4 regions of the Pseudomonas sp. Marseille-P9899 genome follow, and region 1 is predicted to be linked to each of the others. Evidence: riboswitches for the same ligand, from Rfam matches in the RefSeq annotation. Region 1 holds a riboswitch; each other region holds the start of a gene.
What was found. A riboswitch is a leader RNA that binds a small molecule or an ion and turns the genes downstream of it on or off. The one in region 1 is predicted to bind cobalamin.
Positions count from the first base shown of each region.

Region 1 (7,765 bases):
GTTGGTGGTGAAGTCAGACGTCGGCACGCCGTCGTACTGGAAGCTGTCCAGAGCAAAGCCGCGGGAGTAGAAGTTGTAGCGCTCACTGTCGTCGTGCATCACCGTCACGCCCGGCGTCTGTCCGAGGACTTCAGCGATAGAGCCCAGGCCCTGGTCATTCATCTGCTGGCGGGTGATCACGGTCACCGACTGCGGCGTTTCGCGCAGCGACATCGCAAGCTTGGTCGCCGTGCTGGTGCTGCCGGTGGTGTACGAACCGGAATACTCCGTGGTCTGGCCCAGTTGCTGGCCGGTGATGCTGGTGGCGCCCAGTTCAATGCTCGCCCCGTCTCCCAGCGGATACAGGGTGTAAGACCCGTCACCTGAGACTGCGGCGTTCAGGCCGCTGCCGCGCAGTAGCTGGCGCAATCCATCGTCGACACTGGTGTTGGCATTGAGCCCGGCACTGCGTTTGCCTTCCACCAGGGCCGGGTCGATCGGCAGGGTGATGCCGGCCTGGCTGGCGAATTCGGCCAATGCGGCACTCAAGGAGCCGGCGGAAATGGCGTAAACGCGCACCTGTTGCTGGCCAGCAGACTCGGCCAGCACTGCCGGGCTGCTCAGGCCTGCCCCGGCAACCAGCAAGCCCAAGGCCGCCCCGCGTACCGCCTGGGCCAAAGCGTGGAAGGGTTGATCGTGACGTTGTGTTTGCTGCATTGCGTGTGGTTCCCCGTCGAGTCGTGTTGGCTGTTTTACGAGGAGGACGCACAAGCGCTGAAAAACACGACAGCGATTCCTTGGGGCTATGAGATTCAGCTTTGCCGACCGGTGATGGTCACCCAGTAACGGCTGCGCGAACGGATTTCCACCGGCAAGGTGCGAGCCAGGGCCGCCAGCGCCTGGTCCGTGTCATTCAACTGAAAAACGCCGGAAATGCGCCAGTCGGCCACCGCTGGATCGCAGTGCAACAGGCCGGGACGGTAGCGGCCCAGCTCGACGGCGAAGTCGGCCAGGCGCATCTTTTCGACGCGCAATACGCCTTGGGTCCAGTCGCTGGCACTGCGTTGCAGGGCGATGGCGGGCGTGATCAAGGTGCGGCTGAAATCAGTCTGCTGGCCCGCGTCCAGACGCAGCGAGTCGGTGGCTTGCGCGGGAGAGACCTGCACCGCGCCTTCAAGCACGGCGATGCGGGTTGTGCCATCGAGTTGGCGCACGTTGAAACGTGTGCCGATCGGGCGCAACAGGCCTTCGGCGGTTTCCACCAGCAGCGGCCGCTGCTCGGGGTCGGCAGCCGTGCTGACGAGAATCTCCCCGGCAAACAGGCGCAGCAGGCGTTGCCGCTGGTCGAAGCGAATGTCCATGGCGCTGGCGGTATTGAGCATGACCTCGGTGCCGTCAGGCAGGACCAGCTCGCGGCGCTCCCCGGCGACGGTGCGCTGGTCTGCGCTCCATTCTCGCCAGGGAAGAGCCTGGTAGGCGAAGGTGCCCAGGGGCGCGGCGATGATCAGGGTGGTGAGCAGTTTGAGGGTACGGCGTCGATCGAGGCTTTCCGGTCGACCCAAGGTCGGCACGCCGACCTCTGCGGGAATATCGTCAAAACGGGCGTGAAACAGCTCGGCCAGTTGCCAGGCGCGCTCGTGGTCGGGATGGCTGGCGCGCCAGTGCAGGCAGGCTTCCCGATCACCCGCGCTGGCGTTGCCTTGCAGGCGCACGAACCAGCGCGCCGCCTGGCGAGCAATGCGGCGGTCGATGGGCTGGCCGCTCACGATTGGGTCGTGGCCAGCATGATGCATTCCTCGTAGGCGCGGGCCAGATGGCGTTGCACCGAGCGCACATGGATACCCATGTGGTGGGCGATTTCTTCCTGGGTATAGCCTTCGAGCTGGGCCATGAGAAACGCCTGGCGCGTCCGGGCCGGCAGGCAGGAAAGCACTTGGTCAACCTCATGCAAGGCTTCGAGCACCAGCGCCTGGCTCTCCAGCGACAGAACACTTTGCTCGGGCAGATGCGCCAGCGTCTCCAGCCAGGACTTCTCCAGCGAGCGACGGCGGTACAGGCTGATTAGCAGGCGGTTGGCGACGGTGGCGAGGTAAGCGCGCGGGCTATCGATGGCAAGAGGCTTTGCCCCCAGCAGGCGGATGAAGGTGTCGTGGGTCAGGTCGGCGGCATCGGCGCTGTTGCCCAGCCGCTGGCGCAACCATTCCACCAGCCAGCCGCGGTGGTCGCGATAGAGGTCGCCGATGTTCTGGTGGGGACTGGTAGGGACGGGCATTGGGCTTTTGGTTGACCAAGGGCATGCAAGTGAGAATTGCTCTCATTCTAGCTGCGGCGTTGTCTTGCCTGCAAGGCTGGTCCTGTGCCGCTCTATCCCGTACCATCGCGCCCCGCCGGTTTCCGAAAGGAACTAACAGGGAATTCGTCCGCGCCGCTTCCCGGTGCGAAAACGGAACTGCCCCCGCAACTGTAGGCGCCGAGCCTGCTCCTTTTTCACACGCCACTGGGCCACGCCCGGGAAGGCAGGAGCATAGCCATGACGCGCCAGTCAGGAGACCTGCCGGCCAGCAGCATCGCAAACCCGCCGGCGGGGTGTCCGGGAAGGGCATTCCGTTTCCGCACGGCAACCGTTCACGGCTGCCCCGCGCGCTCACGCTTTTTCGGGATGTGTTTTCCAGACCTGTGCCGTCCGCCACGCACACGTTCGAATGGAGATCGCATCCGCATGCCCCTGTCCCGCCTCACGCTCGCCCTGCTCGCCAGCCTCGGCCTCGCCAGCACCGCCCTCGCCGCGCCCACCGCGTACCCGCTGACCGTCGATAACTGCGGCACCCCGCTGACCTTCGACCAGGCTCCGGCACGCGCGGTCACCATCGGCCAGTCCGGCACCGAGATGTTCTACGCCCTCGGCCTTGAGCAGAAGCTGGCCGGCACCTCGCTGTGGTTCAGCGACGTGCCGGAGCGTTTCAAGGCGCAGAACGCCAAGGTCGAGCGCCTGGCCGACAACGACCCGAGCTTCGAAGCGGTGATCGGCAAGCGTCCCGGCCTGGTGGCGGTGCAGTTCGAGTGGATGGTCGGCCCGCAAGGCGTGGTCGGCACCCGCGAGCAGTTCGCCGACCTCAAGGTCCCGGCCTACGTGATGCCATCCGACTGCGAAGGCAAGGACAACCTCAGCGGCGCCGACGGCACGCGCCTGCAGGCATTCCAGATCGACAGCCTGTACAAAAGCATCGAGCAACTGGCGCAGATCATGGACGTCCAGGACCGTGGCGACGCCGTGGTCAATGACCTCAAGACGCGCCTGGCCAAGGTCACCGCCAGCGCCGGCCAACGCCGCGATCAGGATCAGTCGGCGGTGTTCTGGTTCTCCAGCGCCGATCTCGATATCGATCCTTACGTGGCCGGGCGCAAGGGCATTCCCGACTTCATGCTGAACAGCCTGGGCATGCGCAACGTCATCGCCTCCGACGAAGAATGGCCCACCGTGGGCTGGGAAACCATCGCCAAGGCCAACCCGACCTTCCTCGTTATCGCTCGTATGGACCGCCGCCGCTTCCCCGCCGATGACTACCTGAAGAAGCTCGAATTCCTCAAGAACGACCCGGTCACCCGCAACATGGACGCGGTGAAAAACGACCGCATCATCATCCTCGACGCCAACGCCATGCAGGCCAGCCTGAGCCTGGTCGACGGCATCGAAACCCTGGCCGCGGCCAGCCAGAAGCTGCGGCAGGATCACTGATGTCCCACGCTGTCGCCCGCCTCGTCCTGCGCCTGCTGGGCCATGCCCTGTGGGTCGGCGTCCTGCTGGCGCTGGCGGTGACCCTCGCCGCCAGCATCGGCGAAACCCGCCTCGGCCTTTCCGTGGTGCTGGACGTGCTGGGCAACAAGCTGTGGGGCGCCGGGCATCTGCTCGACCCGATCGACGAAGGCATCATCTGGAACTACCGGCTGCCGCGCGCGCTGGTGGCCGGCGCCTGCGGGGCCGGGCTGGCGATGTCCGGCGTGGTGTTGCAGGCGCTGCTGCGCAATCCGCTGGCCGATCCGTACCTGCTGGGCATTTCCGCCGGCGCGTCGACCGGCGCGGTGCTGGTGGCGATCATCGGGGTCGGCGCCGGCACCTTGTCGATGTCCGGCGGCGCCTTTATCGGCGCCCTCGCCGCCTTCGCCTTGGTGGTGCTGCTGGCGCGCGGCGCACGCGGTGCCGGCAGCACCGGGCAGATCATCCTCGCCGGGATCGCTGGCTCACAGTTGTTCAACGCCCTGACCTCGTTCCTGATCACCGCCTCGGCCAGCGCCGAGCAAGCCCGCGGCCTGATGTTCTGGCTGCTGGGCAACCTCAGTGGCGTGCGCTGGCCGGCGGTCGGGCTGGCGCTGCCGGTGGTGTTGCTGGGGCTGGTGCTGTGCCTGTGGCATCGGCGCGCGCTGGACGCCTTCACCTTCGGCGCGGACGCCGCGGCGGCGCTGGGCGTTCCGGTGCGCCAGGTGCAGATCGTGCTGGTGGCATGCGCGGCGCTGATGACTGCGGTGCTGGTGTCCATCGTCGGCTCCATCGGCTTCGTCGGCCTGGTGATTCCCCATGCCGTGCGCCTGCTGGCCGGGCCGCGACACACCCGCCTGCTGCCCTTGAGCGCGCTGTGCGGCGCGCTGTTCCTGATGGCGGCGGATGTGCTGTCGCGCACCCTGATCAAGGGCCAGGTGCTGCCGATCGGCGTGATCACCGCGCTGGTCGGCGCGCCAGTGTTTGCCCTGATCCTGATCCGGGGACAACGTTCGCGATGAATGCCTTCGATCCGACACAGCACTGCGCCGCCCTCGCCTGCACGGGCCTGGGTTACCAGATCAAAGGTACGCCGTTGGTGGCGGAGGTGGACCTGCTGGTCCGCCCCGGCGAAACCCTCGGTATCGTCGGGCCCAACGGCTCGGGCAAGTCCACCCTGTTGAAGTTGCTCGCAGGTCTGCTCAAGCCTCACAGCGGCGAAGTCCGGCTCAACGATCAGCCTCTGGCGAAGCTGCGCCGTGGCGAAATCGCCCGGCTGCTGGCGGTGGTGGAGCAACAGGCCAACACCGATGACGCTGTCAGCGTGCGCGACGCCGTCGAGCTGGGCCGCACGCCCTGGCTGTCGGCGCTGTCGCCATGGAGCGCGGCCGATGACGCCATCGTCGCCCAGGCCCTGCAGGCGGTGGCCATGGCGCACCTGGCGCAACGCACTTGGCACAGCCTCTCCGGCGGCGAACGCCAGCGCGTGCACATCGCCCGCGCCCTGGCCCAGCAACCGCAGATCTTGCTGCTGGACGAGCCGACCAACCACCTCGATATCCAGCAGCAACTGAGCATCCTGCACCTGGTGCGAGCGCTGCCGGTGACTACATTGATCGCCCTGCACGACCTCAACCAGGCGCTGGACTGCGACCGCCTCGCGGTGATGCAGCACGGCCGGCTGGTGGCGCTCGGCACGCCGCTGGAAGTCCTGACCCCACAACGCCTGCACGACACCTTCGGCGTGCACGGCCATTTCATTGACGATCCGCTGGACGGCAGCCGCTTCCTGCGCCTGCGTCCGCGCTGAATTTTTTCGAGGTTTCCAATGCACCTTCTTTCCAGGCTGGCGTTGCTGGCCCTGCTGTCCAGCCCCGTGGCCATGGCCGAGGTCCATGAGGTGAAAATGCTCAACCGTGGCGCCGCGGGTGCCATGGTCTACGAGCCGGATTTCCTGCGCCTGCAACCCGGCGACAGCGTGCGCTTCCTGTCCACCCAGAGCGGCCATAACGCCGCGACCATCGACGGTCTGCTGCCCGCCGGCGCCGAGCCATTCAAAAGCAAGATCAACCAGCCGCTGGAAGTGAAGTTCGACGTTCCGGGTTTCTACGGCATCCAGTGCAGTCCCCATGTGTCGATGGGCATGGTCATGGCGATCCAGGTCGGTGAGCCGGACGCTGCGACGCCGGTGCCGCCCGCCAGCCTCAATCCCCGCGCCAGCCAGCGCCTGACCACCATCATCCAGCGCGAACTGCCGCCACGCTAAACCGCGATTTTCATTTGCTACGGAAGGATCCGCCCGTGATCAAGCTCCACCATCTCGCCCTGGCCCTCGCGGCTCCGGCGTTGGCACATGCCGAATCGGCCCAGGACCAGGCCAACGGCTTTATCGAAGACAGCACCTGGCTGCTGCTCAACCGCAGCGTGTTCGACCAGCGCGACTACCGCCATGGCGCCCGCAGCAACGGCGCGCGCAACGCCTACAAACCCCGCGACCAACGCAACGGCGCCGCCGAAGAATGGGCCTATGGCCTGATGGGCAGCGTGCAATCGGGCTTTACCCAAGGCACCGTCGGGGTTGGCGTCGACGCCCACCTCTACTATGCGCGGCAACTGGACAGCGGCGGCGGCCGGGCCGGCAAGGTGCGGCTGCTGGGTCTGGACAACGAAGGTCATCCCAAGGACAACGCGGCGCGCGGTGGCGCAGCGGTCAAACTGCGGCTGTCCAACACCACCCTGAGCTACGGCGAGCAACGCGTGAAGACGCCGGTCTTCAGCTCCTCCGACAGCCGCCTGCTGCCGGAAACCGCCACCGGTTTTTTCCTCACCAGCCAGGAAATCCCCAACGTCAAACTGGTCGCCGGCCACTTCAACGAAAGCACCGACCGCAACGCCTCCAGCCATGATCGCGGCTTCGTGGTGAATTACTCCAACGGCAAACAGGGCAACAGCTTCGACCTGGCCGGCGTGGTCTACGACGGCGTGCCGGGCCTGGTGACCAGCCTCTACACCTCGCGCTACGAAGACAGCTGGCGCCAGCACTACCTCAGCGCCAGCTATCGCAAGCCGCTGGCGGGTGACCGCTCGCTGGGGCTGGACCTCAACCTCTACCGCACGAGCGACACCGGCAAGGCGTTGTCGGGTGACATCGACAACACCACCTGGAGCCTGATGTCGAACTACCGCAGCGGCGCCCACACCTTCAGCCTCGGCTATCAGGAAGTGGACGGCAACACGCCGTTCGACTACGTCACCCGTGGTGCCATCTTCATCGGCAACGCCGTGCAACTGTCCGACTTCAACGCCCCGAACGAACGCTCCTGGCAGGCGCGTTACGACCTGGCGATGCAGTCCTTCGGCGTGCCCGGGCTGGTATTCAGCGCGTTGTATGTGCGCGGCAGCGGGATCGACGGCAGCCATGTCGATCCGCGGGGTGGTTATGCCTGGTTGGGGTATGGCGAGGGTGGCCGGCATTGGGAGCGGGATCTGGAAGCCCGTTATGTGGTGCAGAGCGGCCCGGCGAAAAACCTGGCGCTGTCGCTGCGGCACAGCGTGCACCGCGGCAATGCGGCGCAGGCGGAGACCGATGCTGATCAGATTCGGTTGGCGGTTGAGTATCCGTTGAGTGGTGGGTTCTGAGGGGGCCTCAGACCCCCAATTCCATATGCGTAGTCCGCCAAACCGGATCGTCCTCCACCTCCACAATCCGGAACCCTTGCCGCTGCCAGAACTCGATGGCCCCCGGCAAGAACGGATGGGTGTGCAGGTACAACACCTCCACGCCCTGCTCCACCGCCAACGCCTTCAGCGCCTCGTACAACCGCCGCGCCAACCCGCCCCGCCGGTACGCCGGCTCGACGAATAAGCGCACAACCTCCACCACCCGCCGCCCGCGATAGTCGAGCTGGGCAAAGCGGTGGTCATACGGCAGATAACCGATGGCCGCGACGATACGCTCACCGTCACGGGCAATCAGAAACCGCCCCTGCGCGGGCGGCAGGTAGCTACCGGCAAAATCCGCCAGATCAGCCG
Region 1 covers NZ_CAESCG010000004.1:550,454-558,218, forward strand. Annotated here, with positions in the region: gene HWV67_RS22245 (TonB-dependent siderophore receptor) at 1-696, opposite strand, end outside; gene HWV67_RS22250 (FecR domain-containing protein) at 792-1,745, opposite strand; gene HWV67_RS22255 (sigma-70 family RNA polymerase sigma factor) at 1,742-2,251, opposite strand; cobalamin riboswitch at 2,351-2,552, shown strand; gene HWV67_RS22260 (ABC transporter substrate-binding protein) at 2,699-3,715, shown strand; gene HWV67_RS22265 (FecCD family ABC transporter permease) at 3,715-4,755, shown strand; gene HWV67_RS22270 (ABC transporter ATP-binding protein) at 4,752-5,543, shown strand; gene HWV67_RS22275 (pseudoazurin) at 5,562-5,999, shown strand; gene HWV67_RS22280 (OprD family porin) at 6,035-7,372, shown strand; gene HWV67_RS22285 (GNAT family N-acetyltransferase) at 7,380-7,765, opposite strand, start outside.

Region 2 (7,765 bases), on a different contig from region 1:
TCAGTGCCTGTTCCAGCCACGCCCCGACCCCGCCCCAGGTGGTCCAGCCGGCGTTCACTTCTCCTCAGGTGTATTTCTCCCCGGTTGCCGAAGATGTGCTGTTCCGCGCGCTTGGCCTGGTGGGCACACCCTATCGCTGGGGTGGCAACACGCCGGATGCCGGTTTCGATTGCAGTGGCCTGATTGGCTACGTCTACCGTGACGCCGCGGGCATCGCCTTGCCGCGCTCGACCCGCGAGATGATCGTCATGGGCGCCCCGAACGTGTCCCGCGACGCCTTGCAGTCCGGTGACCTGGTGTTCTTCGCCACCAACGGTGGCAGTCAGGTCAACCATGCGGGCATCTATGTCGGCGAGGGGCGCTTCGTCCATGCGCCGTCCACGGGCGGGACGGTGCGGCTGGACTATCTGTCGAACAACTACTGGCAAAAGTCCTACCTCAACGCCAAGCGCGTGTTGCAAGGCAACCATCTGGCGCACAACCCCTGATTCCGCCGAGGTAAGCGATGACCGGTCAGACGCTTTACCTCGACGACGCCCTCTACGATTACCTCCGGCGCGTTTCCCTGCGCGAGACGCCGTTGCTCACGCGCCTTCGTGCTGAAACCGCCGCGCGGCCGAACTCCAATTGGCAGGTAGCCCCCGAACAGGGTCAGTTGCTGGCGCTGCTGGTGCGATTGAGCGGTGCGCGCAAATTGATCGAGGTGGGCACCTTCACCGGTTACAGCGCGTTGTGCATGGCCGAAGCCCTGCCAGCGGAGGGCGAATTGCTGTGCTGCGACCTGCCGGGCGACTACCACGACATCGCTCGCCGCTACTGGCGGGAGGCGGGCGTGGAAAGCCGTATCGAGCTGCGCCCTGGTCCGGCGTTGGACACCCTGGCGACGCTGGCGGACGGCGCGTTCGACTTGATCTTCATCGATGCCGACAAGGCCAACTATCCACGCTACCTCGAAGAAGCCCTGCGCCTGCTGCGCCAGGGCGGCGTCGTGCTGTTCGACAACACCTTGTGGAGCGGCCGGGTGCTGCAGGCGCAGCCCGACAGCGACGACACCCGTGCCATCCAGGCCTTGAACCTGGCGCTGCGTGACGATGTGCGGGTGGATTTGTCGCTGCTGCCGCTGGGTGACGGCCTGACGCTGTGTCGCAAGCGCTGAACGTCCTCAAGGCGCCTTGCTGACCCGCCAGATCACATTGCCCACGTCGTCGGCCACCAGCAGCCCGCCGCGCTGATCGTTGATCACCCCCACCGGCCGGCCCATGGCCTTGCCGTCGTCATTGAGGAAGCCGGTGAGCAGATCGATCGGTTTGCCCGCTGGTTTGCCCGTGGTACTGAACGGCACGAACAGCACTTTGTAGCCACTGTGCGGCTTGCGGTTCCAGGAGCCGTGCTGGCCGATGAACGCGCCCTGGTCGAACGGCGGCGGCAGGACGCCGGGCTCAGCGAAGGTCAGGCCCAGAGACGCGGTATGTGGGCCGACCGCGTAGTCCGGGGCGATGGCCTTGGCCACCAGGCTCGGGTCCTGCGGTTGCACGCGCACATCCACATGTTGCCCGTAATAGCTGAACGGCCAGCCATAGAAACCGCCGTCGCGCACCGAGGTGATGTAGTCCGGCACCAGATCGCTGCCGATTTCGTCACGCTCGTTCACCGCCGTCCACAGTTGCCCGCTGCGCGGTTCCCAGGCCAGGCCGTTGGGGTTGCGCAGGCCTGAGGCGAAGATTCGGTGGCTGCCGGTGGCCGGGTCGATTTCCCAGATCGCCGCGCGGCCTTCTTCCTTGTCCAGGCCGTTCTCGGCGACGTTGCTGTTGGAGCCGACGGTGACGTAGAGCTTCTTGCCGTCGCGGCTGGCAATCACGTTCTTGGTCCAGTGGTGGTTCAGCGGGCCGCCGGGCAGCTCGGCGACGACTTCGCCGGGCGTGTTGATCACGGTGGCGCCGGTTTCGTATTTGAAGCGCAGCAGGCGATCGGTGTCGGCCACATAGAGGTCGTTGCCCACGAGGGTCATGCCGAACGGGGAGTTGAGGTTTATCAGGAAGAGCGTGCGGGTTTCGGCGATGCCGTCGCCGTCGGTATCGCGCAGCAGGCTGATGCGATTGGCGCTGGGGACGGCAGCACCCGCGCGGGCCATGACCTTGTTCATCACCCAGCCCTTGATGCCCTTGCCGTCCTCGGGTTTTGGCGGGGCGTTGGTTTCCGCCACCAGCACGTCGCCGTTGGGCAACACGTACAGCCAGCGCGGATGGTCCAGGCCGCTGGCGAAAGCCGCCACCTGGGTGCCGGGCGCCGCGACGGGCTTGGCGCCTTTCGGCCAGCCGACCGCAGGGGCGATGTTGACGGTGGGGATCAGCGTCTTGTTCGGTTCCGGCAATTGCGGGGTCGGGCCGCTGCCGTCGGTGACCTGGAGCCGGGCGGTTTCACCGCAGGCGCTCAGTCCGGTGGTGATGGCCAGTAGCAGGGCGATGCGTAGTGAAGACATGAGCGACTCCTCGGGGAACGGGTCCTTACAAGGAGTCAGAGGCGGATCGGAGGAGGGAGGTTCAATCGCCGGGGCCGCAAGGCGACCCCGGCAATCCTCAGGCCTGCTTCAACAGCAGGGCAACCCCGGGATAGTACTGGCCGAACTCGTCGTGCAGCTTTCGATAGCCATACGGGAAACACCAGGCAATAACGCAGGCGTTGTGTTTTTGCAGGTCGTCGACCAGGTCCTGCAATTCTTCGGGGCTGGCATGCTGGCCCAGTTTGCACGGGCTGGCGAACAGCGCGGCGATCTTCAACTGGCTCGGGTAGGCGACATTGCGCGCGCTGGCGCTGACTTCCTGCAAGGCCGGGCTCAGGTCCAGCCGGCCGACCTTCGGCCAGCGCTGGCTGGCATGCAGGTACGCCGATTCATCGCGGCTGGCGATCAGCAAGTCGCAGCGGGCACCGCGTTCGCCTTCGTCGCGCTGTTTCTTGCTCTGGAAATCCTGAAGGGTGACCAGCTCGGCTTGCCAGATGGCTGCCGAGAGGATCCCGAGGTTGCCCTGGAGCCCTTGCCAGTAAGGTCCTTCGTTGTCGCCGAGGGTCTGGTTGAAGCGTTCGATGCATTCGCCCCAACGCTCCAGCGCCGGGCGCAGGAATTCCAGGCGAGGATTGTTGATGATCAGGCCTTGCATGCTGCTCTCCTTTCGTAATTGTTGTACGAGTACAGCGGAAAACCGTGGCACTTTGATATCACTCGACTGAGTGTTGCACAAGACGACAGAAACGCCATCGGTCGCCTCGTACCGGGCGCCTTTCATTGACGCTCCGGGTCCAACCCTCTAACCTTTGCGGCTTGTTTCAGGTGCTCTGTGGCCCGCCGGCCGACAGGGTGAAACAGGGAAGCCGGTGAGCACGCCAGACGTGCGATTCCGGCGCTGCCCCCGCAACGGTAAATGAGTCAAGGCTGCGCATGGCCACTGGGTGTCGTCACCCGGGAAGGCGCCCGGCCAGGATCTGAAATCCGCTCATGAGCCCGGAGACCGGCCTGCAAACAGTCAACGGCATCACGGAGGGTGATGCGCGGTTTTTCGGGTCTTGCCGCCCGACTCCTGCGCGTTCCGTGTGCCACCACCCCTTCATCTGTCGTTGCCCCCAGCCTTGTCGCTCCAGCGGACAAGCCGCGCCGACAGTGGCCCGCGGAGATCCCGATGACCGAATCCACCGAACGTGACGAACGCCACCTGGCGCGCATGCTGCGCAAAAAGGCGGTGATCGACGAGCGCATCGCCAACTCCCCAAATGAATGCGGCCTGTTGCTGGTACTCAGCGGCAATGGCAAGGGCAAAAGCAGCTCGGCCTTCGGCATGCTCGCCCGGGCTCTCGGCCACGGCATGCAGTGCGGCGTGGTGCAGTTCATCAAGGGGCGCAACGCCACGGGCGAAGAGCTGTTCTTCCGCCGCTTCCCTGAAGAAGTGCGCTATCACGTGATGGGCGAGGGCTTCACCTGGGAAACCCAGGACCGCCAGCGCGACATCGCCGCCGCCGAAGCCGCCTGGGCGGTGTCCCGGCAACTGCTGCAAGACCCGAGCATCGGCTTCGTGGTGCTCGATGAGCTGAACATCGCCCTCAAGCACGGTTACCTCGACCTCGAACAGGTGCTGTCCGACCTGCAGGCCCGCCCGCCGATGCAGCACGTGATCGTGACCGGCCGCGGCGCCAAGGACGAGATGATCGAACTGGCCGACACCGTCACCGAAATGGGCATGATCAAACACGCCTTCCAGGCCGGCATCCGTGCCCAGAAGGGCGTCGAACTATGAGCGACACCCGGCATTGCCCGGCGGTACTGATCGCCGCGCCGGCTTCCGGTCAGGGCAAGACCACCGTCACCGCGGCCCTGGCCCGTCTGCACCGTAACCAGGGGCGCAAGGTCCGGGTCTTCAAGTGCGGCCCGGATTTCCTCGACCCGATGATTCTCGAACGTGCCAGCGGCGCGCCGGTGTACCAGCTCGACCTGTGGATGGTCGGCGCCGAGGAAAGCCGGCGCCTGCTCTGGGAAGCGGCGGCCGAGGCCGACCTGATCCTGATCGAAGGCGTCATGGGGCTGTTCGACGGCACGCCGTCCAGCGCCGACCTGGCGCGGCATTTCGGCGTGCCGGTGCTGGCGGTGATCGACGGCACGGCCATGGCCCAGACTTTCGGCGCTCTGGCCCTCGGCCTGGCGCGTTACCAGCCCGACCTGCCGTTCGCCGGGGTGCTGGCCAACCGGGTCGGCTCGCTGCGCCACGCGCAGCTGCTTGAAGGCAGCCTGACCGAAGGGCTGCGCTGGTACGGCGGGCTGTCGCGGGAGACCGGCATCGAACTGCCGAGTCGCCACCTCGGGCTGGTCCAGGCCAGCGAACTGACCGACCTCGACCACCGCCTCGATGCCGCCGCCAAGGCGCTGGGCGACAGTTGCCAGTCGGCCTTACCGCCGCCGGTGGCGTTCAGCGGGCCGGCGCCGCGCAGCATCGAGCGTCGTCTTGAGGGCGTGCGCATTGCCGTGGCCCGCGACGAAGCGTTCGCCTTCACCTACGGCGCCAACCTTGAGCTGCTGCGGGCGATGGGTGCTGAGCTGAGTTTCTTCTCGCCGGTCCACGACCGCGAAATCCCGCCGGCCGACAGCCTGTACCTGCCCGGCGGCTACCCGGAACTGCACCACCACACCCTCGCCGCGAACGCGCCGATGCTGGCGGCCATCCGCGCCCACCATCAGGCGGGCAAGCCGTTGCTGGCCGAGTGCGGGGGCATGCTCTTCCTGCTCGATGCGCTGACCGATGTCGTCGGCGAGCGTGCCGAGCTGGCCGGGCTGCTGTCCGGCGAAGCGGTGATGCAGAAGCGCCTTGCCGCGCTGGCCCTGCAAGCGGTGGAACTGCCGGAAGGCACCCTGCGCGGGCACACCTACCACCATTCGCTGACCAGCACCGAACTGGAACCCATCGCCCGCGGCCAGAGCCCCAACGGCGGACGTGGCGCCGAAGCGGTGTACCGCCTTGGCCGGTTGACCGCGTCGTACGTGCATTTCTACTTCCCGTCCAACCCTGATGCGACGGCGGCGCTGCTGGCACCATGAGCGAACACGCCTACAGCGAGGCCGAGCGCGCGGCGATCTACCGCGCCATCGGCGAGCGCCGCGACATGCGTCATTTCAGCGGCGGCGAGGTAGCGCCCGAGTTGCTCGCCCGTTTGCTGGAGGCGGCGCACCAGGCGCCCAGCGTCGGCTTGATGCAGCCCTGGCGCTTCATCCGCATTACCCGCCGCGACCTGCGCCAGCGCATTCAGGCGCTGGTGGAGGACGAGCGCATACGCACCGCCGAAGCGCTGGGGCAGCGCTCCGATGAGTTCATGAAACTCAAGGTCGAAGGCATCAACGACTGCGCCGAAGTGCTGGTCGCCGCGCTGATGGACAAGCGCGAGGCGCATATCTTCGGCCGTCGCACCTTGCCGGAAATGGACCTCGCCTCGCTGTCCTGCGCCATCCAGAACCTGTGGCTGGCGGCCCGCGCCGAAGGCCTGGGGATGGGCTGGGTGTCGCTGTTCGATCCGCAGGCACTGGCCGATCTGCTGGGCATGCCGGTGGGCGCCAAGCCGCTGGCGATTCTCTGCCTGGGCCCGGTGCACGAATTTTACCCGGCGCCGATGCTGGCGCTGGAAGGCTGGACCACGCCGCGACCGCTGGCGGACATGCTGTTTGAAAACCAATGGGGAGAAGCCGAATGAGTGTGGCCTTGCTGACCGTGGCCGGGGTGGCGCTGGACGCTCTGCTGGGCGAACCGCGGCGCTGGCATCCGCTGGTGGCGTTCGGCAACATGGCCGGGCGCCTGGAACAGCGTTTCAACGCGGGCGGGCGCGGCTGGCGCAGCCATGGCGTCACCGCCTGGGTTCTCGCGGTGGTGCCATTGACGCTGCTGGCCACGGCCTTGTCCTGGCTGCCGTACATCGGCTGGCTGGTGGAGATCCTCGCGTTGTACTGCGCCCTCGGTCTGCGCAGCCTCGGTGAGCATGTGCAGCCGGTGGCCGATGCCCTGCGCGCTGGCAACCTGGACGAAGCGCGTCAGCGCGTGGGTTATCTGGTCAGCCGGCAGACTTCCGAGCTGGACGAAACCGCCGTGGCCCGCGCCGCGACCGAGTCGGTGCTGGAAAACGGCAGCGACGCGGTGTTCGCCGCGTTGTTCTGGTTTGTCGTTGCTGGCGCGCCGGGGGTGGTGCTCTATCGTCTGAGCAATACGCTGGATGCCATGTGGGGTTACCGCAACGAACGCTTCGAGCGCTTCGGCTGGGCCGCGGCGCGTATCGACGACGTGCTCAATTACCTGCCGGCGCGGCTGGTGGCGCTAACCTACGCGCTGCTCGGCAAGACCCGCCTGGCGCTGAAGTGCTGGCGCCAGCAGGCGCCGCAATGGGACAGCCCCAACGCCGGCCCGGTGATGGCGGCTGGGGCCGGTGCCCTTGGCGTCGAGCTGGGTGGGCCGGCGGTCTACCACGGTGAGTTGCACGAGCGCGCCCGCCTGGGCGAAGGCCCGGCGGCCGACGCCGGCTCCATCGAGCGCGGCTGGCGGCTGGTGTGTCAGGGCGTCTGGTTGTGGCTGTTGCTGCTGTGCCTGGGAGCCGAATTCTATGCTTGAACACGGTGGCCGCCTGCTGCGGGCGATCGAGCACTACGGCATCGCCCGCGAGGACTGGCTGGACCTGTCCAGCGGCATAGCGCCCTGGTCTTTCCCCATCCCCGAGATTCCATTGCGCGCCTGGGCGCGACTGCCTGAAACCGATGATGGCCTGGAGCAGGCCGCAGCCGGGTATTACGGCGTCTCGCACCTGCTGCCGGTAGCCGGCTCGCAGGCGGCGATCCAGGCGCTGCCGCGCTTGCGCCCGCGCGGCACCGTCGGCGTGCTCTCGCCGTGCTATGCCGAGCATGCCGAAGGCTGGCGCCGTGCCGGGCATCACGTGCTGGAATTGAGCGAGGAGCAACTCGCCGGGCAACTCGACCACCTCGACGTGCTGGTGGTGGTCAACCCCAACAATCCTACGGGCCGCCTGCTGCCGGCGGACACCTTGCTCGACTGGCATCAGCGCCTGTCGCGCCACGGCGGCTGGCTGCTGGTGGACGAAGCCTTCATGGACAACACGCCGGCGCACAGCATCGCCGCCCACAGCGCGCGCGAGGGCCTGATCGTTCTGCGTTCGTTCGGCAAGTTCTTCGGCCTGGCCGGGGTCCGCCTTGGCTGTGTGCTGGCCGAGCCGTTGCTGCTGCGTGCGCTGGCCG
Region 2 covers NZ_CAESCG010000003.1:814,800-822,564, forward strand. Annotated here, with positions in the region: gene HWV67_RS19450 (C40 family peptidase) at 1-488, shown strand, start outside; gene HWV67_RS19455 (O-methyltransferase) at 506-1,156, shown strand; gene HWV67_RS19460 (PQQ-dependent sugar dehydrogenase) at 1,163-2,479, opposite strand; gene HWV67_RS19465 (hypothetical protein) at 2,577-3,155, opposite strand; cobalamin riboswitch at 3,307-3,526, shown strand; gene cobO (cob(I)yrinic acid a,c-diamide adenosyltransferase) at 3,672-4,283, shown strand; gene HWV67_RS19475 (cobyrinate a,c-diamide synthase) at 4,280-5,575, shown strand; gene bluB (5,6-dimethylbenzimidazole synthase) at 5,572-6,222, shown strand; gene cbiB (adenosylcobinamide-phosphate synthase CbiB) at 6,219-7,127, shown strand; gene cobD (threonine-phosphate decarboxylase CobD) at 7,120-7,765, shown strand, end outside.
Region 2: linked by a shared signal. The riboswitch ahead of cobO (cob(I)yrinic acid a,c-diamide adenosyltransferase) and the one ahead of HWV67_RS22260 (ABC transporter substrate-binding protein) in region 1 are both predicted to bind cobalamin.

Region 3 (7,765 bases), on a different contig from region 1:
CGCCAGCATGCAAGCCGCCACGCACAACGCCGGCAGCCAGATCACGTCCCAGCGCGCCGAGCCCAGGCCGCCCAGCATCCAGAACACCACCGACGCCGCAGCATGCTGCTCGCCGGTAAACAGCAACAGGTTCACCCCCGCCATCAGCACGAACGACACGGCAACGCCGGCGAGCAACAGCCGGTCGCTTTCGAGACGCCCGTCCCGTCGGGCCACCGCCAGCACCAGCAACATGCTGCCCGCCGCGCCGATAAACGCCGCCAGCGGCAGGCTGAAGATGCCGATGAATTCGCCGAGATAGAGGATCACCAGCACCGCCCCCAGCGCCGCGCCGGAGCTGACGCCGAGCAGGTGCGGATCCGCCAGCGGATTGCGGGTCACCGCCTGCAACGCGGTGCCGACCAACGCGAGGCCCGCGCCGACCAGCGCGCCAAGCAGCACCCGCGGCGCACGGATCAGCCAGACGATATGCTCCTGCCCCGCACTCCAGCTCACCGGCAGCTCAAGCCCGGCCTGCCGGCCAACGATCCCCCAGACGGTGCCCAGCGGAATCACCGCTGGCCCGAACGCCAGCGCGACCACGCAGGACAGCAGAATGACCAGCAGCAAGGCCGCGAGCAGCCCGCGATAGGCGGCATGGCTTCGGATCAGCATCAGTGCGAGTCCTGCGCGAACAGCCGGGGGTGCAGGCCCGCGGCGAGTTTTTCGATGGCGATGGCGTTCTCTACCGACGGTGTGACTTCCAGATAGGTCAGCACCACAAAACGCTGCTCGCGAATGGCCCGCACCGTTTGCAACGCCGGATGGCGCAACAGGAAATCACGTTTCTGCTGCCAGCTCAGCGGGCCGTAGTCGACGATCGCGATAACCTCCGGATCGCGCTCCACCACGCTTTCCCAGTTCACCTGGGTCCAGCTGGCGGCGACGTCATCCATGATGTTGTGTCCGCCGGCAGCGTCGATCAGCGCCTGGGGCATGCCGAGGCGGCCCGAGGTGGTGGGCCGGTCTTCACCGCTGTCGTAGAGGAATACCCGCGGTGCTTCCGGCGCCTGCCGAACGGTGCTGGCGACCGCGTCGATACGCTCGCGCATCTGGCCGACCAGCGCCTGGGCCCGCACTTCGACGGAGAAGATTCGCCCCAGGTTCGTCAGGTCGCGGTACACGTCATCCAGGCTGGCGCGCGGCTGTTTCATGATCCATGAGCAGGATTCGCTGAGCTCATAGACCGGAATGCCGAACGCCGCGAGGGACGTCGGGGTCAGCGGGCCACCGATGCGCATGCCGTAATTCCAGCCGGCGAAAAACAGGTCCGCGTCCACCGCCAGCAGCGTTTCAACGGACGGATAACGGCTGGCGAGCTGCGGCACACCTTGCAGCACCTCGCTGATCCAGGGGTCGCGGTGCTTGGTGGCGGTAAAGCCAGTGTAGCCGGCCAGACGCTCGCGCACGCCCAGGTGCAGGAGCATGCCGGTCATATTCACATCGTGCACCACGACCCGTTGCGGCGCCTTGTTCAAGGTGACGTCGCGGTCGCAACTGCGCACGGTGAGGGGGTAATCGCTGGCCAGCGACGGCGTCGCCGCCAACGCCAGCATCAGGCCGGCAAGTAACCGATAGTTCATGGTTGAGTGATCCAGGTGATACGCGGATAGGCGTGCAGCGGGTGGGTGTCGACCAGTGCTCGCACACCGAAAACTTCATGCAGCAGCTCGCTGGTCAGGACCTCGGCCGGCGTTCCGCTGGCAACGATGCGGCCCTCGGCAATGACGCAGAGCCGGTCGCAAAACGCCGCCGCCAGGTTCAGGTCATGAAAGCTGGCGAGGACGCTCAGATCGAGGCTGCGCAGATGACCCAGGAGCTCGAGCTGATAACGCGGGTCGAGGTGGTTGGTCGGCTCGTCGAGAATCAACAGGCCAGGCTGTTGCACCAATGCCCTCGCCAGCAGCACGCGCTGTTTTTCGCCACCGGACAGGCTGGCAAAACTGCGCAGCGCGCACGCCGTGAGCCCTACCCGCTCCAGCGCCTGCGCCACCTGCACGGCATCGTCCGCGCTGTCACCGTCGAACAGGCCTTGATGCGGGGTACGCCCCATGGCCACGACGTCGGCAACGGTCAGGCCGAATTCCTGGGGAAACTCCTGCAACACCACGGCAATGCGCTGTGCGCACCAGCGCGGGGTGCGCCGCCACAGGTTCTCGCCGTCCAGCGTCACGCTGCCCAGGGCCGGTTCATAGGCACGGTAGGCGCAGCGCAACAGGCTGGTCTTGCCGCTGCCGTTGGGGCCGATCAGACCGACGAATTCGCCCTGGCCAACCTGCAGGTGGATATCCCGCAGCAGCCAGAGCGGATCGCGGTCACGGCCGGGGGCGGCCCAGGCCAGCCCCTCGATACTGAGTGAGGACATTCAGTCTCCGTGCGCCCCCGCCCGGGGCGCGGCAGTCAGAAGGTGTAGTCAGCCGTGACGAAGAACGAGCGCGGCTCGCCCAGGTACCACTGCCGACCGTTGTTGCCGGTGGTGGTGGCGTACTGACGATCGAACAGGTTGTTCAGTTGCAGGCCGAGGGTCAGGTCCGGCTGGACGTGCCAGTCGACGTTGGCATCGACCACGGTGTAACTCGGGACTTCAACCGTGTTGGCGTTGTCGCCATAACGGCTGTCCACGTAGCGCGCACCCGCACCCGCGCTGAAGCGCTCGGCGAAGTCCTTGCTCAGCCACAGGTTGGCGGAACGGCGTGGCACGTTGACCGGTTGATTGCCCTTGAAGTCGTTGCTGCCGCTGGCGAACTCGTCGTACTCGGCGCGAACCCAGGCGGCGTTGGCCGAAAGCTGCACGTCGTATGGCAGACGCAGTTCCAGGGTGGCCTCGATGCCGTCGGAGGACTGCTGGCCGATCTGCTGCTGGATCGTCGGGTTGACCGGATCAGTGCTCAGCAGCTTCTTCTTGACGATGTGATACGCGGCCAGGGTCCATTCGCCACGGCCATCGAGCAACTGCTGCTTGATGCCCACTTCAGTCTGTTTCGCGGTGCTGAGGTCCCATTGCTGCTGCGCGGTCGAGAGGGTCAGCAGGTTGCTGACGCCTTCGGTGCTGGTCGCGTACTGGCCGTACAGCGAAAGGTCCTCGGTGACGGCGAACACCAGGCCGGCGCGCCAGTTGCCGCCGGACAGGCTGCGATCGCTGCGGGTATCGGTCGCCACGTCGGTACGGTCGAGGTGAACCTGATCGCGGCGCACGCCGGTGATCAGCGACAACTGCTCGGTGAGCTGGGTACGGTTCTCGGCGAACAGCGAGAACTGCTTCGCCTGGTTGGCGTCGCGGGAGCGATACGGGTCGGTGCTGACATAGCCGCCGCCACCCGAGCCGGCCAGCGGCACGGTGTCGCTGTAGACGTTGTCGAAGTCATGCTTGCGCACGAAGCGGATCGAGTTGTAGTCCGCGCCGACCACGGTGCGGCTGTCCAGTCCGAACAGCGAATGCTGCAGGGTGAAGGTCTGACGGTCGCCCACCTGCTCCTGAGTCTGCTTGATGCTGATGAAGCTGTCGCGGCGCACGAGGTCACCCGGCAGCCAGGTGTAAGTCTCGGCATTGCGCCAGCGGCGCTGGGCCTTGAGGAAGTACAACTGGTTGCTGGCGCTGAGGTTGTCGTTGATCGTCCAGTCCGTGACCAGCCGGGTGGACTGGTCGTTGTAGTGATCGGTCGCGTCCTCGACGTTGTAGTTGTGGTCGCGCAGCGACTCGCGGAAATGCCCGTCCACCAGCGGCGTACCGAAGTAGCGCTGCGGCTCCTGGTCAACGTAGTCATGGCTGAAGGTGAAGCTCAGGTCGTCGGTGGCCTGCCAGCGCAGCGAGCCGCTGAGGGCGATGCTTTCCGAGTTGCCGCGATCAACCCAGCCGTTGCTCGCCTGCTGGTTCAGGTTGAAGCGGTAGCTGAGGGTATCGGTCAGCGAGCCGCCGCTGTCCAGCGCGGCCTGGCGTTTGTCGTCCGAGCCATAGCCGAGGCGCAGGTGATTGCGGATCTCGCCCTCGAACGGTTTCTTCGGCACCACGTTGATCACCGCACCGGTAGCGCCTTCGCCATAGAGCACCGAAGCCGGGCCGCGCAGCACATCGATGCGTTCCACCGCCCAGGTGTCCACCGGGAAGGTGACGGTGCCGGCGCCGACATACAGGCGGGTGCCGTCATACAACTGCATGGTCGAGCTGTGGCCGGTGAAGCCGCGGGCCGACAGCGCGGTGCCGCCGTTGCCGGGGGTGCCGATGAAGGTGACGCCCGGGGAACGGGTCACGGCGTCCTGCACCGTGGCGTTGTTGCGCTTGAGGATCTGCTCGGCGCTGATGCTGGTCACACTGGCCGGGGTTTCCAGCGGCGTCAGCCCCAGGCGCGAGCCGCTGGTGCTCGCGGTATGCAGGTCAGGCTGGGGATTCTGCTCGGCGACCTCGTTGATGGCGGTGGCCGGCAAGGACAGGGCTTTGTCGTCTTCGGCGGCGTGCGCCGGGAGGGACAGAAACACGCAAGGTGCGAGGCTGGCACACAGCAGCGTGCCCGAGAAGGAGTTGAACAGGGAGTTACGGGACATGTCGTTCCACTTGAAGCAGGAATGAAAGAATCCCGGAGGGAACAACGCATAGGGAATCGCGGGCGCGACAGCCCACGGAAACCGGCCTGCGCCCGCCCACCGCGGGTTTGCCAAACAATGCTTCAGGCCGGTCTCCGGGCTCGCGAGGGTCATGAAACATTCACCTTCCCATGCACGGGGCACAGTGGCGTATCGAATGTTTCGCTCGCATACCGTTGCGGGGGCAGCGCCGGACTGATCAGCAAAGTGACGAACCGGCTTCCCGTTTCACCCCATACACGACGGTATGGGACACCTGAAACAGGCGCGCATCTGACCATCAAAGTGTTGGAAGGTCAACGACACAGGTGTTGGTGGCCGGCCCGCGGACCGCATGGGCATCTACACATCTCACCGGCAAAGATACTGGTTTGACGCGGAACTTGTGGGAGCGGATTTATCCGCGAAGGGTCGCATAGCGGCCCCAAAACCATCCAGCACGGGGTGGCTGTCTATATCCGGAATATCTGTCGACCTTCAGGATGCCTGAAGGTGAGATCCAATCCACGCAGGAACAGGGTGGTGGATGGGTTTAGGGCCGCTGCGCGGCCCTTCGCGGATGAATCCGCTCCCACAGAATCGCAAGTGGCTGAAGGTTTGCGATTGCCTGCGAGAGGTGTAGATACCGGACCCCAGGACCGGCAATCACCGATGCATCGCCTCAGCCCAGTTCGTTGATGCACACCACTTTTGGCTGCGTCATGTCTTCATAGGCGAAGCGCACCCCTTCCCGGCCGAGGCTGCCGTATTTGAAGCCGCCGAATGGCATGGCGTCGAAGCGGTAGTCGGACGAGTCGTTGATCATCACGCCACCGGCCTCGATGCGCCGCGCCAGCTTCAGCGCGGTCGACAGGTCGCGGGTGAACACGCCGGCGTGCAGGCTGTATTCCGGCGCGTTGGCCAGGGCGACGGCGTCGTCGAGGTGGTCGAACGGTTCGAGGATCACCACCGGCGCGAACACTTCCTGCTGCCAGATCCGGCTGCCGTGGCTGACCTGTTCCAGCACGGTCGGTGCGTACAGCGCGCCCTCGCGGCGATGACCGCAAAGCACCCTGGCGCCGTCCACCACGGCGTCCTCGACCAGTTGCTCGGTACGGCAGGCCGCCTGCTCGGTGACCATCGGCCCGACATCCGTTTCGCGAAGCGACGGGTCGCCCAGGTTCAAGGCCCGCGACTGCGCCACGAACTGTTCGCGGAACGCTGGATAAATCTCGCGGTGCACCAGGATCCGCTGGGTACCGATGCAGTTCTGCCCGGCGGCCCAGAAGGCACCCGAAACACAGGACTCCACGGTCGGCCCGAGGTCGCAGTCTTCCAGCACCAGCACCGGCGCGTTGCCGCCCAGGTCCATCGCCAGCTTTTTCAGCCCGGCGCTGCGGGCGATGGATTCGCCGGTGGCAAAGCCGCCGGTGAAGGAAATCATCCGCACCTCGCGCAGTTCGACCAGCGCCCGGCCCAGTTCCACGCCGCCGGTGGCGGTGGTCACCACGCTGTCCGGGAGGCCGGCCTGGACCAGGCACGCCACCAGTTTCAACGCCGACAACGGCGCCAGCTCGGACGGTTTGAGGATCACCGCGTTACCGCCGGCAATCGCCGGGCCCAGCTTGTGCGCGACCAGATTCAGCGGGTCGTTGTAAGGCGTGATCGCGACGATCAGCCCCAGCGGCTCGCGGGTGAACCAGCCCTGGCGCGACTCCGAACCTTCATAGGCTTCGAACGGCACCACTTCACCGGCATTGCGCCGCGCTTCTTCGGCGGACAGCTTCAGCGTGTTCACACAGCGCTTCACTTCCTTCTCGGCCTGGCGCAGGGTTTTCCCGGCTTCGGCCACGATCAGGCTGGCGAACGCCGCGGCGTCGGCTTCCACAAGTCGCGCGGCCTCCTCGAGAATCCGCGCACGGCGATGGCGTGGCAACGCCGCGCTTTCGCTGACGCCCGCCCGCGCCCGCGCCAGCAGGCCCGGCACCGCTGCAGCGTCGAGGTTGGGCACGCGACCGACCACACGGCCATCGAACGGGCTGAACACCTCGATGTGGCTGGGGGCTACGGATTGAACACTGGTCATGCGAGATACGCTCATGAAAGGCTCCCGTTACTGTCGGTCGGTGGTGTGCAGGGCGATGATGTCGGAGAGCAAGGCAAACGCCGTCTCGATCCGGCCGGCGCCTGGCCCGGACACCGTGACGGCGCCCAGCAGTTCGGTGTTGAACGAGATCGCGTTGACCGCGCCGGAGATGCCGGCCAGCGGGTGCTCGACCGGAAGCAAGCGCGCTTCGACGCTGGCGGAAACCGAACCGTCAGCCGCCTTGCTGGCGGCGCCGATCAGTTTCCAGCACTGCCCGGTAGCCTGCGCCTTGACGATGTCCGCCGCGCTGATGCCACTGATGCCCGAGCAGGCGACATCGCTGACACTCAACCGCGCGTCCAGCAGTTCGTTGGCGAGGATCACCACTTTCAGGCGCACGTCATGGCCCTCGACGTCCGCGGTCGGGTCGGCTTCGGCGTAGCCCAGTTGTTGCGCCTGGGCCACCGCATCGCTGAATGCCAGGCCGTCCTTCATCCGGGTCAGCACATAGTTGGAAGTGCCGTTGAGGATGCCCTCGAAACCTTGGATTTCCGCACCGGCCAGGGCCTGCCGGGCCAGGCGGATCACCGGCGTTCCGCTCATCACCGAGCCTTCGTATTCGAACGCCAGGCCCTTGCGACGGGCCAGCGCCTTGAGCTCGGCACCGTGCAGGGCAATCGGGCCCTTGTTGGTGGTGACCACATGAATGCCGCTTTCCAGCGCCCAGCGGCAGAAGGTGGCTGCCGGCTCGCCGTCGACCGGGTTGGTGAAGGTCGCCTCGGCAATGATGTCGGCGCCGGACTGCTTGATCACCGTTTCATTGAAGGCTTCGGCGGTACCGCCGGCGATCCGTGCCAACGCACCCTTCTCGGCAGGCAGCGCGACCAGCTCGGCGGCGTCCAGGCCGTTGCGGTTGACCACCGAGCCGAGAAACAGGTCGGTGACGCCAACGATCTTCAGGCTGAAACCGAGGGCCGCCTTCCAGGTGGCATTACGTTCTGCGATCAACTGGGCCAGGCCACGGTTCACACCACCGAAGCCGACCAGGGCAATGTTGTATTCAGTCACGAAGGCATTCCTCTT
Region 3 covers NZ_CAESCG010000001.1:2,066,406-2,074,170, forward strand. Annotated here, with positions in the region: gene HWV67_RS08865 (FecCD family ABC transporter permease) at 1-657, opposite strand, end outside; gene HWV67_RS08870 (ABC transporter substrate-binding protein) at 654-1,622, opposite strand; gene HWV67_RS08875 (ABC transporter ATP-binding protein) at 1,619-2,404, opposite strand; gene HWV67_RS08880 (TonB-dependent receptor) at 2,440-4,578, opposite strand; cobalamin riboswitch at 4,687-4,892, opposite strand; gene HWV67_RS08885 (aldehyde dehydrogenase family protein) at 5,279-6,697, opposite strand; gene HWV67_RS08890 (homoserine dehydrogenase) at 6,710-7,750, opposite strand.
Region 3: linked by a shared signal. The riboswitch ahead of HWV67_RS08880 (TonB-dependent receptor) and the one ahead of HWV67_RS22260 (ABC transporter substrate-binding protein) in region 1 are both predicted to bind cobalamin.

Region 4 (7,765 bases), on a different contig from region 1:
AGATACTGTTCGAGGTCTTCGGTGCCGCAGCAGGTCGGAACCAGGAGGGGGACGCAGTCAGCGTGTTCGACCAGCGGCACGATGTACTTGTGGGTCATCACTTGATAGTCGTGACCCTTGCGCTCTTGAGAGCCCATGGTCATCAGGACGACAGGTTTGCGGGCTTTTTGATTCTTATTGCCAATGTTGCTGTTGGGCATATGTCACCTTGGGACAGGCGCGGCCTGTCATTGTTGTGCAGGCGCGCCGATTGCTGCAGGGCGCTACCCGAGGTTTCGAGCACTGCCGGGTGTGCACGCGAACGTCGATTCCCGGTCGAAACCTGCCGCATAGCTTGCCAGAGCCGTTAAATATATCAAGCGGATTAACCGTTCCGTGTGCATATTTTTTAACGTAAGACCTTTGATTTATCGTTTAACTCTCTGATTGACCTCAGGTAAATGTGATTTTTAGCGGACACGGCAGTTCATTATATTTGACGAGTCTTTCACCGCTGTCCGCACCGTGGCCATTACGGGCCTTGCGGCCCGAAAGCCCCGCTCTTAAGCTTCAGAACCTCCGTTGATATCAGCCTGCCAATGCCTACTCCAAGACCGTCCCTGACCCTCACGCTGTTGCAAGCCCGCGAAGCCACCATGGCCTTCTTCCGCCCGTCGCTCAACGAACACGGCCTTACCGAGCAGCAGTGGCGGGTGATCCGCATCCTGCGCCAGCAAGGCGAGCTGGAAAGCCATCAACTGGCCGAACAGGCCTGCATTCTCAAACCGAGCATGACCGGCGTGCTGAGCCGCCTTGAGCGCGACGGCCTGGTGCGGCGCAAGAAATCCGTGCAGGACCAGCGCCGGGTCTTCGTCAGCCTCACCGAGCAAGGCCAGCAGTGCTTCGTGGACATGAGCGAAGACATGGAGCGCAACTACCAGCGCATTCTCGAACAGTTCGGCGACGCCAAGCTGCAAACGCTGCTGGGGTTGCTCAACGAGCTGAAGAACGTCAAACCCTGAGGGGCCTGGCTGTTCGCGCAACTGAAAAGTCCTACATATACTGTCGGTTATCCGCAACAGCTTGCCGTCGTTGGTCGGACCACGACGTCTCAACGCCGGTGGTAGTGGCTGTATCCGAAGTAACCTGCTCGCGAGTCGTCATTTCAGGCGCTTAAGAGAGGCTATGGCGATGGATATCATCAGTCTGATCATTCAGATCATCAGCGGTGTGGTAGGCGGCAACGCGGCGGGCATGAGCAAACAAGGCATGGGGCCGCTGCTCAATTCGATTCTTGGCGGGGTGGGTGGCGTGGTGCTGGGACAGATCCTGGCGTCATTCACCGGCGATCAGAGCCTGGCCCAGGCTGGCGCGGCAGGCACCCTGGATTTGCCCGCGATCATCAGCAGCGTGGTGGGCGGCGGGGCTGGTGGGGCGGTGCTGACGTTTATCGTCGGGCTGATCAAGAACAAGCTGCAGCCGCATTAGCCATAAAAAAAGGGCCTGCATTGCAGGCCCTTTCTTCAATGAGTCGGGCAACCCTCGGCTTTCACCGTGCGCACTGTCGTTGCCGGATTGCGCGCCAGCTTCTCGCCCACCCTGGCAGGCCTTGGCTGCAACTCGCCGCCGCAGTTCGGGCACTTGCCCTTCAACTGACCTTCCGCACAGCTGCGGCAATAGGTGCATTCGAACGAACAGATCAGGGCATCGCGGCTGTCGCCTGGCAGATCGGTGGAGCAGCATTCACAGCAGGGGCGCAGTTCAAGCATTGAAGGTAGTCCTTTGAGGTATGCCGAAGCGTTAAATTGAAGCAACGCTGATGGCAATGCAATAGCGCGCTCAGGGACGGTAGAGATGCGCGTGGCCCGCCCGGTACAGCGCGGACTCACTGAAACTGTCGCTGGCCAACACCCGGCCCACCAGAATCAGCGCCGTGCGGCGGAAACCTTTAAGTGCCGTCTGCTCGACGATGTCGTCCAGCGTGCTCAACACCCAGTCCTGATCCGGCCAGGTGGCACGGTGGACCACGGCGATCGGGCAGTCGCCGCCGTAATGCGGGCGCAGTTGCTCGACGATCTTTGGCAGATGCCGCACCCCGAGGTGAATCGCCATGGTTGTCTTGTGGCTGGCCAGGCTGGCGAGGGCTTCGCCTTCGGGCATGGGCGAGCTGTCGGCGAAGCGGGTGAGGATCACGCTCTGGGCGATGTCCGGCAGCGTCAGCTCGCAGCCGAGCAGGGCGGCGCTGGCAGCGGTGGCGGTCACGCCGGGGATGATCTGGTAAGGAATGCCCAGTTCACGCAGATGACGAATCTGCTCGCCGATGGCGCCGTACAGGGCGGGGTCGCCACTGTGCACCCGGGCCACGTCCTGGCCCTTGGCATGGGCGGCGCTGATCGCCGCGATGATCTGCTCCAGGTGCAGCTCGGCGCTGTTGATGACGGTCTCGGCCTGGTGCCCTTCGAGCACCGCGGCGGGGACCAGGGAACCGGCGTAGATGATGACCGGGCACTGGCGGATCAGGCGCTGGCCCTTGACGGTGATCAGCTCCGGGTCGCCGGGGCCGGCGCCGATGAAATAGACGGTCATGGCAAATCCTTGAACGAGAGGGGGCGGATTATCCGCCAAACGACGGCGCCCAGGCCAATGCCAGGGTCATGTCGTCGTGGACGATGCGGGTGACCCGCAGTTGCGCGGGCTGTCCGCTGACTTGCTCGGCCAGCGCCAGGGCACAGCTCTCGGCCACGCCATGGCAGCCGCTGTGGCGAAAGGCGACCGGCGAGCGGTGGCTGAGGCGGGTGGCGAAGGGCGCCAGTTGCGCGGCACTGAAGAAGGTCAGCGGCAGGTCGAGGTGCGCGGCCAGTTGCAGCAAGCCGGGTTCGTCGTACTTGAGGTCGATGCTGGCAAGGCCGGCGAGGGCTTCGAGAGGGAGGTCATGGGCTTGCAAGGTCCGCCGTAGCAGCCCGGCCAGATTATCGGCCGGACTGCCGCGGCGGCAGCCCAGCCCGGCGAACAGCGGGGTTGCGCCGGGCGGGAAGGGCATCAGGCAGCCTGGCGGCGATACAGCCAGGCGCTGATCAGGCCGAGGGCGACCCAGAACGCCGCATTGGTCAGCAGCGAAGCAACGATGAACTGCGACTCCAGCGCTTCTGGTGCCAGGCTTTCGTGCACTTCCGGTTGCGGAGCGCCGATCACATGCGGCAGCACCAGCAGCACCAGGCCCATGGCCTTGAGCAGCCAGTTACCGGCGAACACCATCAGCGCCAGGCCAACGGCGGTCGCTGCGGCGGTGCCAATCCACCAGTACTGACGCAGGGCCAGGTCGGCGGCGGCGGTACCCGGCAGTTCCGGCGGCAGGCCCAGGTTCGGCGCCAGGCAGAACACGGCGAAACCACCGAGGCCCCACAGCGCGCCGGTAGTCACGCGGCCTGGACGACGCAGGGTGTACATGGCGGCGAGCAGCAGGGCAAAGCCGACTGCGACCACCAGATTGCCGCCCGTGGTGGACAGCACGCGCTGCCAGCCATCTTCCGGCGACCAGGCTTCGGCGTCGTGATGATGTTCCGCGCCGGCGGCGGCGTCGGCGTGTTCGTGCTCCTGGACGGCCGGGGCCGCGGTTTCATAGGTTTCCGCCTGGAGAATCAGCGGCGCGACCCAGAAGCTTTGCAGCAGGGTCAGCAGCAGTGCGGCCAGCAGGCCGGCGAAGCCTGCAGTGCGAGCGATGCGCATGAACATTGGGGCAGGCCTCAGTGGCAAGGGAAAGCGGCGCTGTGACGGGTATCGTGCGCGGCATTGTGCACCGCTTCGATGTGCGAGAAGCCAGCGAAGTAGACCAGGCACAGGCCCAGCACCGAAGCGCTGACGGCAGCGACGATGCGCTGGCTGAGGGTGGTCGGAGTGACGATGGCGTGACTGGCGATGATCGGCATGGCGCTTTCCTCTTGGTGTTGTCGGCAACAGGCAAGCGCGAAGAACCCCTGGCCGGAATCGCCCAGGGGTTGCAACGTCGCCCGCCCACCGCGGGTTTGGTCAATGCTGTTGTTCAGGCCGGTCTCCGGGCTTGCGAGGGCATTTCGCCGTGGCGTCACCTTCCCATGCCCGCAGGCACAGTGGTCTTGACGCTTTCCTCGCTTACCGTTGCGGGGGCAGCACCGGAATTTACCGGTTTCCCGTTTCACCTTGTAACAAAAAGGCACCCAAACGAATCGCGCTAGGAAATCACGCGCGTTGACATCCGTCAATACAGCGGTTGACCGGCTTCGGGGCACTGCGTAGCCTTGCCGGTTCGAGGTTCTCCGGCAAGGGCCGGAGCTAAGACGGGAACGCGGTGCGCCTTTTTCAGGCCAGGCCGCGGCTGCCCCCGCAACTGTAAGCGCTGCCTTCATCGACACAGCCACTGCCAAACCGGCGGGAAGGCGTCGATGCTGCCCTTGAGGGGCACAGCGCGAGCCAGGAGACCTGCCTCGTTCAGTTTCCGACTTTCAACCGGGCGGGGTGATCCGGTGGCGAACGCGCCCAGGCTGCAGGCCTGCGGCTCCCGTCCCGCATGCCCGCCATCCTGCCAAGGGCATCCGACATGAAAACACTGGCCAAACTCCCCGTCACCATCGTTACCGGCTTTCTCGGCTCGGGCAAAACCACCTTGCTGCGGCACATGCTGGACAACGCCCAGGGCCGCCGCATTGCGGTGATCGTCAATGAATTCGGCGAGCTGGGCATCGACGGCGAAATCCTCAAACAGTGCAGCATCGGCTGCACCGAAGAAGAAGCCAGCGGCCGGGTCTACGAACTGGCCAACGGCTGCCTGTGCTGCACCGTGCAGGAAGAATTCTTCCCGGTCATGCGTGAACTGGTCGCCCGCCGTGGCGACCTCGACCACATCCTGATCGAAACCAGCGGTCTGGCGCTGCCCAAGCCGTTGGTGCAAGCCTTCCAATGGCCGGAAATCCGCAACGCCTGCACCGTTGACGCGGTGATCACCGTGGTCGACAGCCCGGCGGTAGCGGCCGGCACCTTCGCCGCCTTCCCTGAGCAGGTCGATGCCCAGCGCAAGCTGGACCCGAACCTGGATCACGAATCCCCGCTGCACGAACTGTTCGCCGACCAACTGGCCAGCGCCGACCTCGTCGTCCTCAACAAGGCCGACCTGATCGCTGCCGATGCCCTGGCCGCCGTGCGCGCCGAAGTGGCTGAAGAGCTGCCGCCTGCCGTGAAGGTGATCGAAGCCAGCAAAGGCGTGCTGCCGCTGGAAGTCCTGCTGGGCCTGGGCGCCGAGTCCGAAGCGCATATCGACGGCCGCCGCACGCACCACGACAGCCATCACGACGACGATGGCGATGATCATGACGATCACGACCACGACGCCTTCGACTCCATCTCCCTGGAACTGCCCGAAGCTGACGAGGCCTTGCTGCTCGACGCGCTGACCCAGTTGGTGGTGGACAGCGGCATTCTGCGGGTCAAGGGTTTCGCGGCGATTCCCGGCAAGCCGATGCGCCTGCTGATCCAGGGTGTTGGCACGCGTTTCGACAAGCACTTCGACCGCGCCTGGCGCACTGACGAAGCGCGGGTCACGCGCCTGGTGCTGATCGGTCAGGAACTCGACGCCGAGGCGCTGCAAGCTCGTCTGCGCGCGGCCCTGGGCGCCTGATCCATGCACCTGCTGCGGACCCAGCCCGGCGGCTTCGTGCCGGACGACAGCATTGCCGACCTCGGGCAGTCTCCCGCCGAGCTGGTGATCCTTTGCAGCGGTGACTCGCACCTGGCGCTGCTGGCGGAAACCGCCCGCGAGTTGCCGGACGACTACCCCAGTCTGCGCTTGGCCAACCCGATGCAGGTGCAGAACCACGCCTCGGTCGACCTTTATGTCGATCAGGTGCTGCGCCACGCCAAGGTCATCCTGGTGTCGCTGCATGGCGGCATCGGCTATTGGCGTTACGGCGTCGAGCAACTGGTGGCTCTGGCCGAGCGCGGTGTGCAACTGATTCTGGTGCCGGGCGACGACCGCCCGGACCCGGAGCTGAGCAGCCTGGGCACGGTTACTGGCGAGCAAGCCGAGCGGCTCTGGCACTTTCTGCGCCAGGGCGGCAAGGCCAATGCCCTGAATTTGTTCAACTGCCTGGCCAGTCTCTGGCTGGGCCGTGATTACCCCTGGGACGAGCCCCGGCAACTGCCGCGTACCAGCCTTTATCACCCGGATCACGCCGAGGCGGACCTCGCCGATTGGCGGGCCGACTGGCGTGCCGGGCAACCGGTGGTGTCGCTGCTGTTCTATCGCTCGCACCTGCAGGCGGCCAACACCGGCTTCGTTGACGTGTTCTGCGAGCGTTTGATCGGCGCCGGGCTCAATCCGCTGCCGATCGCCGTCGCCAGCCTCAAGGAGGCCGGTTGCCTGGCCCAGGTCGAGGCCTGGCTGGACGAAACCGACGCGGCGCTGATCCTCAATACCACCGGTTTTGCCCAGTCCAGTCCGGAACAGCCGCACCTGCGTCCGTTCCGCCGCGACATCCCGGTGCTGCAAGCGATCTGCGCCCAGGACAACGAACCCGGCTGGCAAGCCAGCGAGCAGGGCCTGGGGGCCCGCGACCTGGCGATGCACATCGCCTTGCCGGAACTGGACGGGCGCATCATCACCCGGCCCATCAGCTTCAAGGACCTGGCCTGGCGCAGCGAGCGCAGCCAGTCTGATGTGGTCTGCTACCGCGCGCATCCCGAGCGCATGGATTTCGTCGCCGAACTGGCGCGGCGCTGGTGCGAACTGGCGCGGCTGCCCAACCCGCAGAAGCGGGTGGCGTTGATTCTCGCCAACTACCCGACCCGCGATGGCCGTATCGGCAATGGCGTCGGCCTCGACACCCCGGCGGCAGCGCTGAATATCCTGCGGGCGCTGAAGCAGCAGGATTATCCGGTGGGCGAGTTGCCGGACAGCGGCACCGCGTTGATCCACGACCTGCTCGGCGGCGTCAGCAACGACCTCGACAGCCTCGACCAACGCCCCTGCGCGCAAAGCATGGCGCTGGATGACTATCTGACGGCGTTCGCGCAACTGCCCGAAGCCAATCAGCAGGCGGTGCGCGAGCGTTGGGGCGAGCCGCAGCAAGACCCGATGTTCCGTGGCGGACGGATGATGGTTGCCGGCTTGCGCCTGGGCCTGACTTTCGTCGGCATTCAGCCGGCGCGGGGCTACCAGCTTGATCCGAGCGCGGTCTACCACGACCCGGACCTGGTGCCGCCCCACGGCTACCTGGCCTTCTATTTCTGGCTGCGCCACGCCTTCGCCGCCGATGCGCTGATCCACGTTGGCAAACACGGCAACCTGGAATGGCTGCCGGGCAAGGGCGTCGGCCTTTCCGAACAATGCTGGCCGGACGCGCTGCTCGGGCCGCTGCCGAATATCTATCCCTTTATCGTCAACGACCCGGGCGAGGGCGCCCAGGCCAAGCGGCGCACCCAGGCGGTGATCATCGATCACCTGATGCCACCGCTGACCCGCGCCGAAACCTACGGGCCGCTGCGCAACCTTGAGCTGCTCGCCGACGAGTACTACGAAGCGCAACTGCTGGACCCGCGTCGCGCCATCGAATTGCAGAAAGAGATCCTGCAACTGGTGCGCGACAACCATATCGACCGTGAGCTGCAACTGGACGGCGCGCTGGATGACGCCAATGTCTGGCTGCCGCGGCTGGACACCTACCTCTGCGACCTCAAGGAGTCGCAGATCCGCGATGGCTTGCACGTCTTCGGCGAATCGCCCGGCGGGCGCCTGCGCATCGACACCTTGCAGGCCCTG
Region 4 covers NZ_CAESCG010000001.1:1,001,377-1,009,141, forward strand. Annotated here, with positions in the region: gene HWV67_RS04500 (gamma-glutamyl-gamma-aminobutyrate hydrolase family protein) at 1-200, opposite strand, end outside; gene hpaR (homoprotocatechuate degradation operon regulator HpaR) at 579-1,001, shown strand; gene HWV67_RS04510 (hypothetical protein) at 1,171-1,467, shown strand; gene HWV67_RS04515 (DUF1272 domain-containing protein) at 1,503-1,748, opposite strand; gene cobM (precorrin-4 C(11)-methyltransferase) at 1,819-2,565, opposite strand; gene HWV67_RS04525 (cobalamin biosynthesis protein) at 2,594-3,019, opposite strand; gene HWV67_RS04530 (CbtA family protein) at 3,019-3,711, opposite strand; gene HWV67_RS04535 (CbtB domain-containing protein) at 3,723-3,905, opposite strand; cobalamin riboswitch at 4,005-4,191, opposite strand; cobalamin riboswitch at 4,248-4,456, shown strand; gene cobW (cobalamin biosynthesis protein CobW) at 4,553-5,626, shown strand; partial or broken gene cobN (cobaltochelatase subunit CobN) at 5,630-7,765, shown strand, end outside.
Region 4: linked by a shared signal. The riboswitch ahead of HWV67_RS04535 (CbtB domain-containing protein) and the one ahead of HWV67_RS22260 (ABC transporter substrate-binding protein) in region 1 are both predicted to bind cobalamin.